DNA from 2 places in the Micromonospora zhanjiangensis genome. Region 1 is predicted to be linked to the other one. Evidence: predicted binding sites of a transcription regulator. Region 1 holds the regulator's gene; the other holds the start of a gene.

Region 1 (5,485 bases):
GCAGCCGTACGCGGACCGGGCGCTGGCCGACGGCCTGCTGGAGCCGGCCGCGCACGCCGCCGGCCGGGCGGTGCTCACCCTGCGTGGTCGGCTGCTCGCCGATGCCGTGGTCCGCGATCTGCTGCCCTGAGCACCGCCCGGGCCGGGACCGCGTGCTGTCGCCTCGGCCGGGACCGCGTGCTGTCGTCCCGGGCCGACGGAGGCGGGGTGCGTCCACGATCGGCGACCGTGGACGCACCCGGTCAGGTCACTTGATGAAGCTGGCCGACAGCGGGTACTTGTACAGCCCGCCCTCGTTGGCCTTCACCCCGGCGATGATGCCGAACACGATCTGGACGACCATCACCGCGACGTTGGGCAGGTAGAACATGCACCAGCCGACGAAAAGCAGCACGAACGAAATGATCGACCAGAGGATCTGGAAGTTCAGCGCGGCGACCGCGTGCGCCTTCACCGTCGGTGACTGCTGGCCCTTGGCCAGGTGGGCGATCAGCGGACCGACGAAGCCGAGCGACCCGAAGCTGATCAGGGCGCCGACGGCACCACCGAAGTGGGCGATCAACGCCCAGGTCTTGTCGTCGTTGGTCGGGTAGCCGGCCGGAGCCGCGGCACCGTACCCGCCGCCGGGTGGCGGAGCACCGTACGGCCCGCCACCGGGCGGCGGGTAGCCACCGCCGACGGGCGGCTGGTTCCCGGCCGGCGGCGGGTAGCCGGTGGCCCCGCCGGGCGGCGGGTACGAGCCGGGCTCGTCGTAGCGTGGCGCGGTGGGCTCGGCGGGCCCCGGCGGGGACGCCTCGCCCGGCGCCGGCTGGGACGCTGGGGGTGGGGTCGGAGAGCTCTGGTCCCCGGGCTCGGGCCCCGGGTGCCCCTCTCCGGGAGGGCGAGGTGGTTCAGTCATGGACGACACGGTAGGACCGCCGATCAACCGGCGCCAGCACGTCGACGCTCGTTTCCACCTGGCCGTTCGGTCAGGTGGGGGCGACCGCCCGGTCGGTGTCGGTGTCGGGTGTCCGACTTGTCGCATAGCGGCCGTTGCTCGCAGAGTGATCATCGCGGCTGCCGGGTAGCACGTCGTAGACTGGCACTCGTTACATTCGAGTGCCAGAGTGCATTCGAGTGCCAGAGTCTCGGAGGGGCGGTACGCCGCGCCGGCGGCGAGGGGGTGACAGTGGGTCTGGACGATCGCAAGCTCGACGTCCTGCGGGCGATCGTGGAGGACTACGTCGCCACCCAGGAACCGGTGGGCAGCCGGGCGCTGGTCGAGCGCCACCAGCTCGGGGTGTCCCCGGCCACGGTCCGCAACGACATGGCCGTGCTGGAGGAGGAGGGCTACATCCGGCAGCCGCACACCAGCGCCGGCCGGGTCCCCACCGACCGGGGCTACCGGCTCTTCGTCGACCGGCTGTCCCGGGTGAAACCGCTCACCCCGGCCGAGCGGCGGGCGATCGAGCGCTTCCTGGTCGGCGCCGTCGACCTCGACGACGTGGTGCACCGCACGGTGCGGTTGCTCGCCCAGCTGACCCGGCAGGTCGCCGTCGTGCAGTACCCGAGCCTGGCCCGCTCCTCGGTGCGGCACCTGGAACTGGTGCCGATCTCCACCACCCGGCTGATGCTCGTGATGATCGCCGACACCGGCCGGGTCGAGCAGCGGCTGGTCGAACTGCCCGCCCCGCTGCCCGCCGACGACGTGCTCGACCTGCGCCGGCTGGTCAACGAGAAGCTGGTCGGCAAGCGGCTGTCGGAGACCCCGCCGCTGGTCCAGGCGCTGGTCGAGGAGGTCGGTCCGGGCCTGCGCGGCGCGATGACAACGCTGTCCACCGTGCTGCTGGAGACCCTGGTCGAGCGGCACGAGGAGCGGATCGCGCTGGCCGGCACCGCGAACCTGACCCGGGGTGGTCTGCTGGACTTCCAGGGCACCCTGCGACCGATCCTGGAGGCGCTGGAGGAGGAGGTCGTCCTGCTCAAGTTGATCGGCGAGATCGAACCCAGCACCCCGTTGCGGGTCCGGATCGGCGACGAGAACGAGATCGACAACCTCCGGGCCGCGTCGGTGGTCAGCACCGGCTACGGCCCGGGTGCCACCATCGTGGGTGGGCTGGGCGTACTCGGCCCGACCCGGATGGACTACCCCGGCACCATCGCCACCGTACGTGCCGTGGCACGCTACGTCGGTGACCTGCTGGCGCAGAACTGACCCGACCCTGACGACCGGCGGCCAAGTGAGATTGACATGGGGACACGGAACGCAGTGACCAAGGACTACTACGGCATCCTCGGCGTCAGCCGGGACGCGTCCGACGACGAGATCAAGCGCGCCTACCGCAAGCTGGCGCGGCAGTACCACCCGGACGTGAACCCGGATCCGGCGGCGCACGACCGGTTCAAGGACATCAACGCGGCGTACGAGGTCCTCTCCGACGACAAGAAGCGGCAGATCGTCGACCTGGGCGGCGATCCGCTGGCCCCGGGCGGCGGCGGTGCCGGCCCGGCCGGCCCGGGCGGTGCCGGTCCGTTCGTCGGGTTCCAGGACATCATGGACGCGTTCTTCGGGGCCGCCGGCGGCGGTGCCGGGCGCGGGCCGCGACCGCGTACCCGGCCGGGCGCCGACGCGATCATCCGGCTCGAACTGGACCTGCACGAGACCGCCTTCGGGGTGGAGGCGCCGATCACCGTCGACACGGCGGTGCTCTGCACCACCTGCTCCGGCGCCGGCACGGCGGCCGGCACCCACCTGGCCACCTGCGAGGCGTGCGGCGGGCGCGGCGAGGTCCAGTCGGTCCAGCGCACCTTCCTCGGCCAGGTCGTCTCGTCCCGGCCGTGCACGGTCTGCCAGGGCTACGGCACGGTCATCCCGCACCCGTGTGCCACCTGCGCGGGCGACGGCCGGGTCCGTACCCGGCGGTCGCTCACCGTCAAGATCCCGGCCGGGGTCGAGGACGGCATGCGGATCCGGCTCGCCCAGCAGGGCGAGGTCGGCCCGGGCGGCGGCACCGCGGGCGACCTGTACGTGGAGATCCACGAGCGGGTGCACGACGTCTACTCCCGCAAGGGCGACGACCTGCACTGCCGGGTCACCGTCCCGATGACCGCAGCGGCCCTGGGCACCCGGTTGACCATCAAGACGCTGGACAGCGAGGAGACGGTCGACGTCAAGGCGGGCACCCAGCCGGGCAGCACGCTGCGGCTGCGGGCCCGGGGCGTACCGCACCTGCGCGGCACCGGGCGGGGTGACCTCTACGTGCACCTGGACGTGCGTACCCCGACCAAGCTCGACGCCGACCAGGAGCGGATGCTGCGCGACTTCGCCAAGACCCGGGGCGAGGAGATCGCCGAGCTGACCAAGCAGGGCGGCTTCTTCTCCCGGATGCGGGACGCCTTCAACGGGCACGGCTGAGACCCGACCGGGTGAGCGCGCCGCTGTTCCTGGTCGGGTCGCTGCCGCCGGCCGACTCGTACACCCTGGCCGGCCCGGAGGGGCACCACGCGGCCACCGTGCAACGGCTGCGCGTCGGCGAGGAGTTGCTCCTCGCCGACGGGCGCGGCGGCACGGCCACCGCCGAGGTCGTCTCCGTCGGCAAGGGCACCCTCGACCTCACCGTCACCTCCCGCCGGTACGCCGATCCGCCCGACCCGCGGCTGGTGGTCGCCCAGGGCATCGCCAAGGGCGACCGGGGCGAGTTGGCCGTGCAGGCGATGACCGAGGTCGGCGTGGACGAGATCGTGCCCTGGGCGGCGGCCCGCTCGGTGGTCCAGTGGCGCGGCGAACGCGGCGGGCGGGCCCGGGACAAGTGGGCGGCCACCGCCCGCGAGGCGGCCAAACAGTCCCGCCGGCCGTGGCTCCCGGTGGTGTCCGGCGACCCGTCCTGCTCCACCGCCCAGGTGGCCGACCGGGTCGGCGCGGCGGCCGGGGCGTACGTGTTGCACGAGGAGGCGTCGGTCCCGCTGAGCCGGGTGGACCTGCCGACCGACGGGGAGATCGTCCTGGTGATCGGGCCGGAAGGCGGCATCTCGCCGGACGAGTTGGCCCGGCTGGCCGCGGCCGGCGGGGTGCCGGTGCGGCTCGGCCCGGAGGTGCTGCGCACCTCGACGGCCGGGGTGGCGGCGCTGTCCGTGCTCGCCGCCCGCCTCGGCCGCTGGTGACCGCGGCCCTCCCGGCGGAGGTCGTGCGTCGGGGTCAGGTGCGCAGGTAGGAGGCGCCGTTGAGGTCGACGACGGTGCCGGAGGCCCATTCCGCCTCGGGGGAGGCGAGCCAGTGCACCGCGGCGGCGATCTCCTCCGGCCGGGCCACCCGGTTGAACGGGCTCTGCGCCCGGATCGCCTCCCCGTCGGCGTCGATCCGGTCGCTCGCCATGTCCGTCGCCACGTAGCCGGGTGCCACGGTGGCGACCGCGATCCCGTACTGGCCGAGCGCCCGGGCCAGGGACTGACCCAGGGCGTTGAGACCGGCCTTGCTCGCGGCGTACCCGGGCTGGCTCGGCTCGCCGCGGAAGGCACCCCGGGACGAGACGTTGACGATCCGCCCGCCGCCGCGCTCGCGCATGTGCCGGACCGCGCACCAGGCCGCGTTGGCCGGCCCGACCAGGTTCGTGTCCAGGGTGCGCCGCCACTCGCGCTGCCACTGCTCGTACGAGGTCTCCAGGATGTGGTGCGGCGTGAAGACCCCGGCGTTGTTGACCAGTACGTCCAGCCCGCCGAGCCGCTCGGCGGCCTCGTCCACCATGGCGCGTACCTGGTCCGGGTCGGCCAGGTCGGCCCGGACCACCACGTGCCCGTCCCCGGGCAGCGCGTCGCGGACCTGCTCGGCCAGCGGCCCGGAGTCCCGATGGTGGACCGCCACCCGGTCCCCGCCGGCGGCGAACGCCGCCGCGCAGGCCCGACCGATCCCCCGGGAAGCCCCGGTCACCAGCACCGCTCGTCCAGTCATGCCGGCCATGATGCCGCAGCCGCACTCGGCGCGCTCGCCGGCCCACCTCCTCGCCGGCTGGGTGCGTTTGTTGTCACTGGAGGAGCAACAAACGCACCCAGCCTGGCGCGCTGGCCAGCCTGGGGGGCCGGGAGTCCGGCGGTGTGACGGTGGCTGCCGGCGAGGGCGGCCGGCGGCGCCTAGGATCCGGGTGCATGACTGACGACTGCCTGTTCTGCAAGATCGTCGCGGGGGAGATCCCGGCGACCGTGGTCCGGGAGACCGGGACGACCCTCGCCTTCCGCGACATCGCCCCGAAAGCGCCGGTGCACGTGCTGGTCATCCCGAAGGAGCACTTCGGCGACGTGGTGACCCTGGCCGAGGCGGACGGGAAGCTGATGGCCGAGGTGATGGAGACCGCCGCCGTGGTGGCCGAGCACGAGGGGCTGACCACCGACGGGTTCCGGCTGATCTTCAACACCGGCCCGTACGGCGGCCAGGAGGTCGCGCACGCGCACGCCCACGTGCTCGGCGGCGCCCCGCTCGGCCCGATGCTGGCCCGTTGACCCCTGGCGGACGCGG
Region 2 (5,485 bases), on a different contig from region 1:
CCCGGCTGGTGGTGAGGGCCTGCACGTAGGACTGGGTCTCCCGGGTCATCCGGTTGAACGCGCCGGCCAGCCGACCCACCTCGTCGCAGGTGCGGACCGGCACCCGGGCCTCCAGGTCGCCGTCGGCGACCCGGTCGACCGCCCGGGCCAGTTCGGCCAGCGGCCGGGTGGTCGAACCGGCCAGCCGCCGGGCGGCGACCACCGCGCAGCCCCCGGCCAACAGCACCGCCCCGATCAGTACGGCGTACAGGGCGGCCGGGTCGTCCGGAGCCACCGACAGCACCAGCGGCAGCGGCTGGCCGGGCGACGGGCCGACCCGCCGGACGTACCGGCCGCCGCCGTCGGTGCGGGCCGTCCCGTCGCCGGTGAGCCGCGCCGCGGTGGCCAGCACCGCCTCCCGGGAGCGCAGGTTCTCGGTGCTCGGGGTGCCGGCGGTCCGGCCACCGCCGGCCCCGCCGAGCAGGGTGACCTCGGTGCCGATGGTGGCCGCCAGTCGGGACAGGAAGGCGAGGTCCAGCACCTGGGTCGCGGTGACCGCGCCGATCGGTCGGCCGTCGGGGTCGCGCAGCTCGACCCGGACCGCCAGGGCGCGGGCCGGCGCGTCGGCGGGGGCGGCGGCGGAGCAGTCGGCCCACGGCCCGGCGGGCTGCCGCGGGGTACCCGCCTGGACGGCGCCGTCCGCGCCGGTGACCAGCACCGCGTCGGCCAGGCCGTGGGCCACCAACTGGCCGGCGGCGCCGGGTCGCAGGGTCGGGTCGGTCACGGCGACGGCGTCCGCCGCGGCGTGCAGTTGGCGGCACAACGCGCCGACCGAGGTGCGTACCGTGTTCGCGGCGATGGTGAGGCGTTCCGCGGACCGGTGGGCGCCGACCGTCGCCAGGGTCCCGCCGACGAACACCGCGCCGAGCAGCACCGGACCGAGCACGACCGCGAGGAACGCGGTGGTCAACCGGCCCCGCAACGTCACTCTTCCCCCCGGCGGTCGCGCGAGCGGCGACTGCGATGCTGACTGCACAGCCCTATCGGTTAACCCGGATTCCCGCTGGAGAGTTGCGTGCCGAATTTTTCGGATGAAGCGGAAGCCTCGGCCGGCGCCAAGATCGACCTGCGGCGCGCCGTGCTCACCCGCCGTCGGTCGCTGCCGGCGAAGCGGCGGGCGGCGGCCGCCCGGCGCGTCCAGGCCACCCTCACCGACCTGGTACGCGACCTGCGGCCGGCCACCGTCACCGGGTACGTCCCGATCGGCGCCGAGCCGGGCGGCGCCGAGCTGCCCGAGGTGCTGCGAACCGCGCTGCCGCCCGACGCCCGGCTGCTGCTGCCGGTGCTACTGCCGGATCTAAACCTGGACTGGGCCGGCTACGCCGGGCCGGGGACGCTGCGGGTCGCCGGCCGGGGCATCCGCGAGCCGATGACCGACCGGCTCGGCGCCGGGGCGGTCGGCACCGCCGAGCTGATCGTGGTCCCGGCACTGGCCGTGGACCGGACCGGCGTCCGGCTGGGCCGCGGCGGCGGCTCGTACGACCGGGCACTGGCCCGGTGCGGCCCCGCCGCCCTCACCGTGGCCCTGGTGTACGACGAGGAGTTGATCGAGCACGTCCCCGCGCAACCACACGACCGCCGGGTACGGGCGGTGGTCACGCCGAGCGGGGGCCTACGACGGCTCTCGGCGTGACTGAGTGTCACGCACCACACTTCCGCTGGACGATCGAGGGTGCGATGCCGCACCATTGGCACTCGGATACGTCGAGTGCCAGACAAGTCGCAAGATCCGGAGGAACCCGTGCCCACGTACCAGTACGCCTGCACCGCGTGCGGCCACCAGCTGGAGGCGGTCCAGTCGTTCAGCGACGAGCCGCTGACCCAGTGCCCGTCGTGCGAGGGACGACTGCGGAAGCTGTTCAACTCGGTGGGGATCGTCTTCAAGGGGTCCGGCTTCTACCGCACCGACTCCCGGGCCAACGGCTCCGAATCGCCGACCGCCGGCAAGCCGGCGGCCAAGTCCGAGTCGTCCTCGTCGTCGGGCGGCGACTCGGCGACCAAGAGCGACGGCGGATCGGGATCGAGCGACCCGGCGAAGTCGACCTCGACCTCGACGTCTTCGTCGTCGACGACCAAGAGCAGCAGCGCACCCGCCGCGAGCGGCGCTTCCTGACCCGGCGCGGGGCGAGACGTCCGTTTCGGCGACCGACAGCCCGGGGCGGATCACCAGTGCGGCGGGCGGTCGGCCAGCAGTCGGTCGTCGTTGGAGTCGGAGCGCTCGCCCCAGCCGTGATCGGTGTCGTCGGCCGACCGCTCGGGCAGCACCGGAGCGTCGTCCGCGCGGCGCTCGGGCCGGGTCGGCCGGGCCGCCGACGCCGGTCGGCGCGGTTCGTCAAGCCTGTCCACGCCGGCAAGCCTACCCGCGCGCGGCGGGTCCGGCCGCTGGCCGGGATCACCCGCCGGGCCGGGCCGGCCGCCGCGACGGGCACGTCGGGCGGGTTCGTCGGCCGCCGACGTTGGTAGCGTCGGACAGCGTGACGGACTTCAGCGGCGACCCGGCCGGCCACGACGTCTGGCGCCGGCCGGTCGAACCCGAGCCCGGCGGTCCGATGGCGCCTCCGGCGCCGCTACCGGCGGCCCCGCCACCGGCGCAGGTCGGCTACGCCGGGCCGCCACCGACTCCGGTGCCGGCCGGGGACTGGCGTCCGCCGGTGCACATCCGGCCCGCCCCGCCGCGTCAACTCCCGCCGCAGGACGTCCTCGCCGTGGAGGCGGAGGAACAACGCGCCCGGACGGTGACCGGCACCGTCGCCGTGGTCGCCGGCGTGGTGCTGCTGGTGCTGTTCTGCCTGCTCTGCGGCCGGGTCGTGCTCTGACCCGGCGTCCTGCTCCGACCCGGCCGCCACCCGAGCGACGGTGCTAGACGACGCCCTTCCAGACCGCCTGGGCTCCGGAGTCGCCGGTCAGGTAGACGTAGATCACCGCGAGCACGCCCAGCACGACGACCAGGCCGGTCAGCACCGTGCCGACCCAGCCGGGCAGCGCCGCGGCCCGCGGGTGCCGGCTGGTGGCGAACAGCAGCAGGGCGGTGGCCACCGCCAGACCCACCGTCCACCAGAACAGCTGGTCGGCGTACCCACTGTGGACCTCGACCTGCTTCAGGATCTCGGCGCCGTAGTTCTTCTCCGCCAGGATGTGCTCGAGTTCCTCGCCGGACTCCTTGGCGACGAAGACGGTCACCGGGGCGAGTACGGCGAGGATCGCCGCCGCCCAGCCGAGCCGGCCGCGCCAGGCCGGCAGGACGCCGTACCCGATGGCGAGCACCGCGAGCAGCGGGACGAAGACCACCGCGGCATGGATCACCAACGCATGCGCCGGAAGGCCCATGACTTCTCTGAACATCGACAACCTCCGGTACGGATCGGGAGCGACCGAGGCCAGCGTAGGCCACCTCGTCCGATTCCCCGGTTGTCGGTCCCGACTGGTCATGCTGTGATTACGGCATGTCAGGTGAGGAGTTGCTCCGCTCCCGGGGGCTTCGGGTCACCCGGCCGCGCCTCGCCGTGCTCGACGTCCTCGCCGGCGGCGGCCACCTGGAGGTCGACGAGATCACCCGGCGGGTCCGCGAACGGCTCGACTCGGTCTCCATCCAGGCGATCTACGACGTGCTCGGTGCGCTGTCCCGGGCCGGCCTGTCCCGGCGGATCGAGCCGGCCGGCAGCCCGGCCCGCTACGAGGCCCGGGTCGGCGACAACCACCATCACGTCGTCTGCCGTGGCTGCGGCGAGATCGCCGACATCGACTGCTCACGCGGCAGCGCCCCGTGCCTCGATCCGGACACCGCGCACGGGTTCGATGTGGACGAGGCCGAGGTGACCTTCTGGGGGCTGTGCCCGAACTGCCAGACCCGTCGCGCCGCGGACACCGACGAGACCGCGGACACCAGCGAGACCACGGACGCCTGACGCCGCGGCCAGCCCGGCGACGCGGCGAGGCGTGCCGGCGGTCCGGCCCACGTGGCAGGCTTGACCGATGGACCCCGACGACGATCTCGGGCTGTTCGGGCCCGGCTCGGTCACCTGGAAGGTGCACGAGGAACCGATCCTGTTCCTGGCCGGCCTGCGGGCGCTCTACCTGCAGGCCCTGCATCCGCGGGCGATGGCCGGGGTGGCGCAGAACAGCGACTTCAAGGCCGACGCGTGGGGACGGCTCATGCGCACCACGACGTACGTGGCCACCACCATCTACGGCACCACCGCCGAGGCCGAGGCCGCCGGGCGCCGGTTGCGGCGGATGCACGCCCGGATGACCGCCCGGGACCCGTTCACCGCGGAGGAGTTCCGGGTCGACGAACCGGACCTGCTGCGCTGGGTGCACGTCACCGAGGTCGAGTCGTTCGTCACCACCGCCCAGCGGGCCGGCGTACCGCTGACCGGGGCGGAGGTGGACGGTTACTTCGCCGAACAGCGCCGGGCCGCCGCCCTGGCCGGGTTGGACCCGCAATCGGTGCCGGGCAGCGCGGCCGAGGTGGCGGAGTACTACCGCCGGATCCGGCCGGAGTTGCGGCTGACCAGGGAGGCCGCCGAGACGGCGCTGTTCCTCACCGCGCCACCGGTACCCCGGAAGATCAGCCTTCCGTTGCGGGTCGGCCTGAGCCTCGGTCCGACCCGACTGCTCTACTTCGGGCTGGCCGGCACCGCGTTCGGCCTGTTGCCGCAGTGGGCCCGGCGCCGGTACGGCGGACTGGGCCTGCCCACCACCGATCTGTCGGCCGAACTCGGCGTCCGGGCGCTGCGCCTGGCCCTGAACGCGGTCCCCCGCCGGTTCATCGAGGGCGAGATCTACCAGGCCGCGCAGGCCAGGGCCACCCGGCTCGCCCCGACCGGCTGACCAGGCCGCCGGCGGCCGGGCCGGGCTCAGTCCGCGTCGGTGACCGGGTCCGGGTCGGCCGGCGGGATCACCGGCAGCAGGACCCGGTCGACCGCGGCCCAGGGCTCGACGGCCGGTGCCTCGGCACCGGCCGGGCAGACCCGCCGGTAGTCGCACCAGGTGCAGAGGCTGCCCGGACTGGTCGGGAAGGCCTCGTCGGGGTCGGCGCCGTCGGTCACCGCCCGTTCGGCCTCGACGATGTCCCGGGCGGTCGCCTCGGCCCGGTGCAGCTGCCGGGCCAGCGAGTCCTCGGTGTGGTCGTGGCCGACCACCGTGCCGGTCGGCAGGTGGTGCAGCTCCACCCGCCGGCACGGGCGCCGGAAGACCCGCTCGGCCGCGTACGCGTAGAGGGCCAGCGCCTGCGAGCCGCGCGCGTCGTCCCGGTCCTGCCCGGCGCGGCCGGTCTTGTAGTCGACGATCACCAACTCCGGGCCGTCCGGTCCGGGACGGGAGTCGATCCGGTCGGCGCGCCCGTTGAACGCCAGCACCGAGGTCTTCACCGCGACCACCCGCTCCACGCCGAGCGGTTCGTCGGCCGGGTCGAGCGTCCCGACGTAGGTCTCCAGCCACTCCAGCG

What was found. Region 1 encodes HrcA, which represses chaperone genes, less so after heat shock. Its sites were predicted from a motif close to GGTTNGCACNCTCNNNNNGAGNGTGCNAACC; they were not measured.
Region 2: a site for HrcA is predicted at 1,726-1,756, ahead of ACFOX0_RS01760 (FmdB family zinc ribbon protein). Genes of this name have one in related genera too.

The regions. Positions count from the first base shown of each region.
Region 1 covers NZ_JBHSBN010000031.1:12,251-17,735, reverse strand. The annotation lists gene hemW (radical SAM family heme chaperone HemW) at 1-130, shown strand, start outside; gene ACFOX0_RS28965 (DUF4870 domain-containing protein) at 248-898, opposite strand; gene hrcA (heat-inducible transcriptional repressor HrcA) at 1,169-2,194, shown strand; gene dnaJ (molecular chaperone DnaJ) at 2,249-3,394, shown strand; gene ACFOX0_RS28950 (16S rRNA (uracil(1498)-N(3))-methyltransferase) at 3,406-4,140, shown strand; gene ACFOX0_RS28945 (SDR family NAD(P)-dependent oxidoreductase) at 4,175-4,924, opposite strand; gene ACFOX0_RS28940 (histidine triad nucleotide-binding protein) at 5,119-5,469, shown strand.
Region 2 covers NZ_JBHSBN010000001.1:363,555-369,039, reverse strand. The annotation lists gene ACFOX0_RS01770 (GGDEF domain-containing protein) at 1-967, opposite strand, end outside; gene ACFOX0_RS01765 (5-formyltetrahydrofolate cyclo-ligase) at 1,055-1,672, shown strand; gene ACFOX0_RS01760 (FmdB family zinc ribbon protein) at 1,781-2,152, shown strand; gene ACFOX0_RS01755 (hypothetical protein) at 2,203-2,385, opposite strand; gene ACFOX0_RS01750 (hypothetical protein) at 2,514-2,855, shown strand; gene ACFOX0_RS01745 (DUF2231 domain-containing protein) at 2,899-3,381, opposite strand; gene ACFOX0_RS01740 (Fur family transcriptional regulator) at 3,483-3,944, shown strand; gene ACFOX0_RS01735 (oxygenase MpaB family protein) at 4,012-4,869, shown strand; gene ACFOX0_RS01730 (RecB family exonuclease) at 4,896-5,485, opposite strand, start outside.